DNA from 2 places in the Acidovorax sp. GW823-FHT02H02 genome. Region 2 is predicted to be linked to the other one. Evidence: predicted binding sites of a transcription regulator. Region 2 holds the regulator's gene; the other holds the start of a gene.

Region 1 (4,416 bases), on a different contig from region 2:
GTGTACTTGCCCTGCAGGGCCTCCTGCCGCTGCAGCGCCTCGAAAGGGTCGTCGGTGAAGCCCACGGGCAGCTGCGACGAGTTGGTGTAGTACGGCTGCTCCACGGTGCCCGCCTGCAGGATGGCAGGCCAGCGCTTCTTGTCTTCCTTGGCGAAGCGGTAGGTCGTGCCTTCGGCGGGCGTGGCCTCCAGGTTGTAGAGGTGGCCGGTTTCTTCCTGGAAGGCGGTCATGCGCTCGCGCACATGGTCGAGCAGGCGCACCGCCAGCGCGTGGCCGCGCTCGCTGGTGATGTCGTGCGCGTCACCCGTGAAGTTGCGCACCATCTCGTTGATGCCATTCACGCCCAGTGTGCTGAAGTGGTTGCGCAGCGTGCCCAGGTAGCGTTTGGTGTAGGGGAACAGGCCCTGGTCCATGAGGCGCTGGATGAGCTTGCGCTTGGTCTCCAGGCTTTGCTTGCCCAGCTCCATGAGGTGGTCGAGCGCGGTGAACAATGCCGTCTCATCGCCTGCGTGCAGATAGCCGAGACGCGCGCAGTTGATGGTGACCACGCCCAGGCTACCCGTCTGCTCGGCGCTGCCGAACAGGCCGTTGCCGCGCTTGAGCAATTCGCGCAGGTCGAGCTGCAGGCGGCAGCACATGGAGCGCACCATGTTCGGTTCCAGCTCGGAATTGATGAAGTTCTGGAAGTACGGCAGGCCGTACTTGGCCGTCATCTCGAACAGCAGCCGCGCGTTCTCGCTCTCCCACGGAAAGTCCTTGGTGATGTTGTACGTGGGGATGGGGAAGGTGAACACGCGGCCCTTGGCATCGCCCGTGGTCATGACGTCGATGTAGGCGCGGTTGATGAGGTCCATCTCGGCCTGCAGCTCGCCGTAGCTGAACGGCATCTCCTTGCCCGCAATCACCGGCACCTGCTCGCGCAGATCGTCGGGGCAGATCCAGTCGAAGGTGAGGTTGGTGAACGGCGTCTGCGTGCCCCAGCGCGATGGCACGTTGAGGTTGTAGACCAGCTCCTGGATGCACTGGCGCACAGCGGCGTAGTCCATGGCATCGACGCGCACATAGGGCGCCATGTAGGTGTCGAACGACGAGAAGGCCTGCGCACCCGCCCATTCGTTCTGCAGCGTGCCCAGAAAGTTGACGATCTGCCCCACGGCGGACGACATGTGCCTGGGCGGCCCGGCCTCCACCTTGCCCGGCACGCCGTTGAGCCCTTCATGGAGCAGCGTGCGCAGCGACCAGCCCGCGCAGTAGCCGCTGAGCATGTCGAGGTCGTGGATGTGGATGTCGCCGTTGCGGTGCGCCGCGCCGATCTCGGGCGTGTAGACATGCGAGAGCCAGTAGTTGGCCGTAACCTTGCCCGCCACGTTGAGGATCAGGCCACCCAGAGAATAGCCCTGGTTGGCGTTGGCGTTCACGCGCCAGTCGGCCCGCGTGAGGTATTCGTTGATGGAGCTTTCGACATCCACCAGCGTCTGCCTGTCGGCGCGCAAGGTGGCGTGCTGCTCGCGGTAGACGATGTAGGCGCGCGCCGTGGCCAGGTGGTTGGCGGCGATGAGCGTCTGCTCGGCCACGTCCTGGATCTGCTCCACCGTGGGCGCTTCGCCATGGAAGCGGTGGATCAGCACCTTGGTGACCTGTGCGGTGAGCAGTGCAGCCTCTTCGGCGCCATATTCGCCCGCAGCCTGCCCGGCGCTGGCGAGTGCGGCACGGATGCGTTCGGCGTCAAAAGGAACGCGCTGCCCGCTGCGCAAAACGACTTCACCGGGCAAGGTGACAAGGGTGGACGCCATGGGTTCTCACAATCCGTCAAGGGGGTTAAAACACTACCTATGGTGTGTACGATACCCATCAAACACTACCTGTAGTTTGATAAAGCACAAACTGCGGACAGGGCCAGATCGCTGGAATGCGCGTTCTGCCGCTGCAGCGCCTTCGCGTGATGCACCTTGAACAACCCCTTCTGCAAGCTTGGCCAGGGGCGCATGGCGGAGTGACGCCGACACGGGCACTGGTACATACTGCCGCCTTGACACCCCCTGCGGATGCCCTCGCCTCCACGCACCCTGACCTTCACCTACGACATGACCCCCATGCACCGCCCCCGCACCACGGCCGCCATCGCCGCCGTGATGGGCCGTGGCCCACGGCAGGAAGGAGGCAGGCGCGCCCTGCCAGCGCTGCCGCAACGACTGTGCGTTGGCCTGTTGGCCCTGGTGCTCGCAGGTTGCGCCGCACACAGCCCCGACCTGCCCGCGCAGCGGGCGCCCGACGACAGTGCCAGCGCCCGCTACGGCGCCGACCTGGACTATTGCAGGCAGCACGCCGCCCAGGTGGGCGTAGTGGCTGAAACGCTGGACGGCCTGGTACAGGGCGCGCTGGTGACGGCTGCGCTGGTGTGGGGCCTGGGCTACGGGCACGACACGGTGCGCGACTGGGCGGCCGTGGGCGGCGTGCTGGGTGCAACGCAGGGGCTGCAGGCGCTGGAGCGGCGCCGGCAAACCGAGGCCGCCTGCATGGCGACCCGGGGGCATGGCCCGGTGGCGGCCGCGCCCCAACCGGCGCCACCGCGCCCCGCGCCCGCGCTTGCACTGCCCCGCCAGATTGGCACCGACGCCTTCAGCGCCGAGCGCCTGGCGCGCAGCCAGTCGTGCAGCGAACAGCCGCTGGCATCGCTGGCGGCCAAGGGCCCGGGGTTCGAGACCTACAGTGTGGCCTGCACCAACGGCGATGCGCTGGCGATCCGCTGCGAGTTCGGCAATTGCAGGGTGTTGCGCTGAAGTGCGTGGTGCGCGGCCCACGAGTTCTCACAATATTTCGCACACCCCCCGCACACCCCCGTGCACCTTGCCTGGCCATTTTTTCCCGGACATCATGGTGGCCGCCCGAAGGTAGACGAAAGAGGCCCACACCATGACCGCCTGGCGCACGCACGAGGTTTTCAATCAGTTCGACGAACTGGCCGATTTCAACCTGCTCGGCACCGATGCCGCCCTGGGCGAAGCCCTGGAGCGTGCGGGCGCGCTCTGGGCGCGGCCGCAGCTATCGGCCTACGGCCAGCAGCTGGGCGCGCAGGAAACTTGGCGCCTGGCCGAGGAGGCGAACCGCCACACGCCCACGCTGCACGGTTTTGACCCACGCGGGCGGCGCATCGACAGCGTGGAGTTCCACCCAAGCTGGCACGCGCTCATGGCCTTGTACCGCGGGCAGGGCCTGGTCGCACAGCCGTTTCGCGACGCACAGCCCGGCCGCTGGGCCGCCTGGGCGGCGGGTTTTTATCTGCATGGCCAGGTGGAGCAGGGCACGCTGTGCCCGGCCACCATGACCACGGCGAGCATTCCGGTGCTGCAGAAAGAGCCCGCGCTGTGGGCGCAGCTGCAGGCCCCGCTGTTCAGCAACGACTACGACGCGCGCGATGTGCCGCTGGCGCAGAAACACGCGATCTGGCTGGGCATGGGCATGACCGAAAGGCAGGGCGGCTCGGATGTGCGCGCCAACACCACGCTGGCCACGCCCTTGCGTTCGGGTCCCGGTGCAGGCGGGCGCGGTGGCGAATACCTGCTGCGTGGCCACAAATGGTTTTTCTCGGCGCCCATGTGCGACGCGCACCTGGTGGTGGCGCGCACGGCCGAGGGCGGCCACGCCTGCTTCTTCGTGCCGCGCTGGCGGCCCGACGGCAGCAAGAACGCGGTGATCGTGCAGCGCCTCAAGGACAAGGTGGGCAACCGCAGCAATGCGAGCAGCGAGGTCGAGTTCGAGGATGCCTGGGGCATCCTGATGGGCGAGGAAGGACGCGGCATCCCCACCATCATCGAGATGGCCACCACCACCCGGCTGAACTGCGTGCTGGGCAGCGCCGCCATCCTGCGCCAGGCCACCGTGCAGGCGCTGGCCTATGCCCGCCAGCGCCAGGCCTTTGGCAGGCCCTTGGCCGAGCAGCCACTGATGCGCGCGGTGCTGGTCGACCTGGCGCTGGAAAGCGAGGCCGCGCTGGTGTTGGCCATGCGGCTGGCCGAGGCCTTCGAGCGTGACGACAGCCCCGTGCAGCGCGCCTGGAAGCGCGTGATGACGCCCGCCGCCAAGTTCTGGGTCTGCAAGCGCGCGGTGGAGCTGACCGGCGAGGCCATGGAAGTGTTTGGCGGCAACGGCTATGTGGACAGCAGCGTGATGGCCCGCCTGTTCCGCGAGGCGCCGGTCAACTCCATCTGGGAGGGCTCGGGCAACGTGATGTGCCTGGATGTGCTGCGCGCCATCGGCCGCGCGCCCGATGCCGCCATGGCCTTGCTGGCCGAACTGGCGGAAGCCGCTGCGGGCGAGCCGCTTTTGCAGGCCGAGCTGCAGGCGCTGCGCAGCCTGCTGGCCACGCCGCCCGAACAGCGCGAAGCCCTGGGCCGCGTGCTGGTGCAGCGCCTGGTG
Region 2 (4,416 bases):
ACCGGCGCCCGCACCAAGATCGATCCGACCCTGATCCTGGCCATCATGGCCATCGAGTCGAGCTTCAACCCGTTTGCCCAGAGCGCTGTGGGCGCCCAGGGCCTGATGCAGGTCATGACGCGGGTCCACACCGACAAGTACGAGAACTTCGGTGGCCATTTCGCGGCGTTCGATCCGGTCACCAACCTGCGCGTGGGTGTGAAGGTGCTGCAGGAATGCATAGCGCGGGCCGGATCGGTGGAAGGCGGACTGCGCTACTACGTGGGCGCGGCCAATCTGCCGGATGACGGTGGCTACGCCGCCAAGGTGCTGGCCGAGCATTTCCGCTTGCGCCAGGTCGCTGGTGGACGTTCTGCCCCCATGAATCCACCCGCCACCCTGTCAACCCAGGCCCCGACCCGTACCGTTCCCGTCACTGCGCCCGCCGCTGCGCCCGAAACCGCCGGCGACAAGCTCGCACTGCTGTAAGGCCCTGGAACCCCGGGCGACCAGAGCAGGCGCCAGGTGCTGGTCGGCTACACTAGCGACGTACGCGACTGGCGATAGGCGCGGCTTCCCACAGGAGGCCGCCGCTGACGTGGAAACCGGCAAGGACATGCCCCTTGCGAACCACTAGGGAGCGTGCCGCAAAGGCTCAGAACCTTCTGCGTTCCGCCGTTCGCCTGGGCAGCCCCTGTTTCAAGGGACACAAGTTCATAGGACTGCCAATACCATGTACGACCGCAAAACTCTTGTCGAGCAAACCGATCCCGAACTCTTTGCCGCCATCCAGGCCGAAAACAAGCGCCAGGAAGAGCACATCGAGCTGATCGCCAGTGAAAACTATGCCTCACCCGCCGTCATGTGGGCACAGGGCACGCAGCTGACCAATAAATACGCCGAAGGCTACCCCGGCAAGCGCTACTACGGTGGCTGCGAGCATGTGGACGTGGCCGAGCAATTGGCCATTGACCGCGTCAAGCAGATCTTCGGCGCCGAGGCCGCCAACGTGCAGCCGCACTGCGGCGCCTCGGCCAACGAAGCCGTGTTCCTGGCCTTCCTCAAGCCCGGCGACACCATCATGGGCATGAGCCTGGCCGAAGGCGGCCACCTGACGCACGGCATGCCGCTGAACATGTCGGGCAAGTGGTTCAACGTGGTCTCCTACGGCCTGGATGCCAACGAAGCCATCGACTACGACGCGATGGAGAAGAAGGCCCACGAAACCAAGCCCAAGCTCATCATCGCCGGTGCCTCGGCCTACAGCCTGCACATCGACTTCGCGCGCTTTGCCAAGGTGGCCAAGGACGTGGGCGCGATCTTCATGGTGGACATGGCCCACTATGCCGGCCTGATCGCCGCCGGCGTGTACCCCAACCCCGTGCCGCACGCCGACGTGGTCACCTCCACTACGCACAAGAGCCTGCGCGGCCCGCGTGGCGGCATCATCCTGATGAAGGCCCAGCACGAGAAGGCCATCAACAGCGCCATCTTCCCTGGCCTGCAAGGCGGCCCGCTGATGCATGTGATCGCGGCCAAGGCCGTGGCTTTCAAGGAAGCACTGCAGCCCGAATTCAAGGCCTACCAGGAACAGGTCGCCAAGAACGCCAAGGTGGTAGCCGAGACGCTGACCGCACGCGGCCTGCGCATCGTCTCCGGCGGCACGCAGAGCCATGTGATGCTGGTGGACCTGCGCGCCAAAGGCATCACCGGCAAGGAAGCCGAGGCCGTGCTGGGCGCCGCCCACATGACCATCAACAAGAACGCCATCCCCAACGACCCTGAAAAGCCGATGGTGACCAGCGGCGTGCGCATTGGCACCCCCGCCATGACCACGCGCGGTTTCAAGGAAGAAGAAGCCCGCATCACAGCCAACCTGATTGCCGACGTGCTGGACAACCCGCGCGACGAAGCCAACATCGCCGCCGTGCGCGCCAAGGTCAACGCGCTGACGGCCCGCTTCCCGGTCTACGGTTAAGTCCGGCGCGCTGCTCCGATGAAGTGCCCCTTCTGCAGCCACCAGGAAACCCAGGTCGTCGAGACCCGGGTGTCGGAAGACGGGGACTTCATTCGCCGCAGGCGGCAGTGCGGCGCCTGCGACAAGCGCTTCACCACCTACGAGCGGCCGGAAGTGAACTTCCCGGCCATCGTCAAGAAGGATGGCCGCCGCATCGAGTACGAGCGCGGCAAGCTGCTCGCCTCGTTCAACCTGGCCCTGCGCAAGCGGCCCGTGAGCACCACCCAGATCGACAGCGCCATCGAGCGCATCGAGGAAAAGCTGCTCAACCTGGGGCAGCGCGAAGTGCTTTCCAGCCGCATCGGCGAACTGGTCATGCGCGAATTGAAGAAGCTCGACAAGGTGGCCTACATCCGTTTTGCCAGCGTGTACCGCAGCTTCGAGGACATCGACGACTTCCGCGCGATGGTCGATGAGGTGCGCAAGTAAATTGCGCCAGATTGAGAGCGTTTGGGCCCAAAGCGCTTCTGTACCAGGCGCCACCAGCCATCACTTAAATAGCAAGCCGTGGATCGATGGCACCACCACGGGGCCATGGGTGCGAAAATAGGCCTCCAGCGCGCCCAGATCCTGGCCACCACTCCACAGGGCTGGCGCCTGCGCGAACACCGTGAAATTGTCACCGCCACCGGCCAGATAGTTGCTGAGGGCGACGCGCACGGTGGCCGCATCGGCCAGGGGCTGGCCATGCAGCAACATGCGGCTGATGCGCGCACCGGCCGGCTGCGAGAGATCATAGGTATAGGCAAAACCGGCGCCAGTGCGGCACAGCCCGCCAGCAGGCCCGCCGCCATGGCCATCACCGCGCGGAAGCGGTGTAGCCATCGCCGCATCGCGGGCATGCGGGTTTAGAGCAACGCCGCCCGGATGGGCGGCACGCTGGCCACCACATCGGCGCACTGGGCGCGATGGCGCAGGGCGTGGTCCATCACCACCAGGGCCAGCAGCGCCTCGGCAATGGGCGCGGCGCGGATGCCCACGCAGGGGTCGTGGCGGCCCTTGGTGATGACTTCGGCGCTGTGGCCGTGGATGTCGATCGACTCACGCGGGCTGATGATGGAGCTGGTGGGCTTAATGGCGATGCTCACTTCCAGGTCCTGCCCGGTGCTGATGCCCCCGAGCACGCCGCCGGCGTTGTTGCTGCGAAAGCCCTCTGGACTCATGGAATCGCCATGCGTGGTGCCGCGCTGGGCCACGCTGGCAAAGCCGGCACCGATCTCCACGCCCTTGACTGCGTTGAGCCCCATCATGGCGTAGGCGATGTCAGCGTCGAGCTTGTCGAACAGGGGCTCGCCCAGGCCCACCGGCACGCCCGTGGCCTGCACGCGGATGCGGGCACCGCAGGAATCGCCCGCCTTGCGCAAGGCGTCCATGTAGTCCTCCAGCTGCGCCACCTCGGCCACCGGTGCAAAGAAGGGGTTGCCAGGCACATGGTCCCAGCTTTCGAACGGGATGGGCAGCTCACCGAGCTGCGTCATGCAGGCGCGAAACTGCACACCATATTGCTGGGCCAGCCACTTCTTGGCCACCGCGCCGGCCGCCACCGTGGGCGCCGTGAGGCGGGCTGACGAGCGGCCACCACCACGCGGATCACGGATGCCGTATTTGTGCCAGTAGGTGTAGTCGGCATGGCCGGGGCGAAAGCTCTCGGCGATGTTGCTGTAGTCCTTGCTGCGCTGGTCGGTGTTGCGGATCAGCAGAGCAATGGGCGTGCCGGTGGTCTTGCCCTCGTACACGCCCGAGAGGATTTCGACCGCATCGGGCTCGTTGCGCTGCGTGACGTGGCGGCTGGTGCCGGGGCGGCGCCGGTCCAGATCGGCCTGGATGTCGGCTTCGGAGAGCGACATGCCGGGCGGGCAGCCGTCGATCACGCAGCCAATGGCCGGGCCGTGGGATTCACCAAAATTGGTGACTGCGAATAGGGTGCCGAAGGTGTTGCCGCTCATGGCGCTGGATTATCCCAGAGCCCGGCACTTGCCCCGCAATGCAGGCGGCAAAACCATCGATCCCAAAAAAAAGCTGCAACCGCTTTACCATCAAGCGCTGCAGCCCTTTTCGACCAAAGAAATGACTCAGGCCGCCGGACGCGTGTCTTCGTCCGGCCAGTCGCGGATGTAGGCCTTGAGCATCTTGTTCTCGAAGTTCTGGGCGTCCACCACGGCCTTGGCCACGTCATAAAAACTGATCACGCCCATGAGCATCCTGCGGTCCATCACCGGCATGTAGCGCGCGTGGCGGTCGAGCATCATGCGGCGCACCTCATCCATGTCGGTTTCGAGCGTGCAGGTCAGGGGGTGGTCGTCCATGGCCGAACGCACCAGCATGCTGCCGATGCTGCCGCCGTTGCGCACCATGGCCTGGATCACTTCGCGAAAGGTGAGCATGCCCACCAGGTCGCCCAGCTCCATCACCACCAGCGA

Evidence for each region. Region 2 encodes NrdR, which represses ribonucleotide reductase genes. Its sites were predicted from a motif close to CACNANATNTNGTG; they were not measured.
Region 1: a site for NrdR is predicted at 1,825-1,838, ahead of AC1RDS_RS07535 (ribonucleoside triphosphate reductase). Genes of this name have one in related genera too.

The regions. Positions count from the first base shown of each region.
Region 1 covers NZ_JBXAJH010000005.1:133,706-138,121, reverse strand. The annotation lists gene AC1RDS_RS07535 (ribonucleoside triphosphate reductase) at 1-1,793, opposite strand, end outside; gene AC1RDS_RS07530 (glycine zipper family protein) at 2,046-2,780, shown strand; gene AC1RDS_RS07525 (acyl-CoA dehydrogenase family protein) at 2,914-4,416, shown strand, end outside.
Region 2 covers NZ_JBXAJH010000021.1:7,430-11,845, forward strand. The annotation lists gene AC1RDS_RS18690 (lytic transglycosylase domain-containing protein) at 1-468, shown strand, start outside; ZMP/ZTP riboswitch at 523-675, shown strand; gene glyA (serine hydroxymethyltransferase) at 713-1,957, shown strand; gene nrdR (transcriptional regulator NrdR) at 1,976-2,425, shown strand; gene AC1RDS_RS18705 (5'-nucleotidase C-terminal domain-containing protein) at 2,486-2,821, opposite strand; gene aroC (chorismate synthase) at 2,845-3,942, opposite strand; gene AC1RDS_RS18715 (CBS domain-containing protein) at 4,069-4,416, opposite strand, start outside.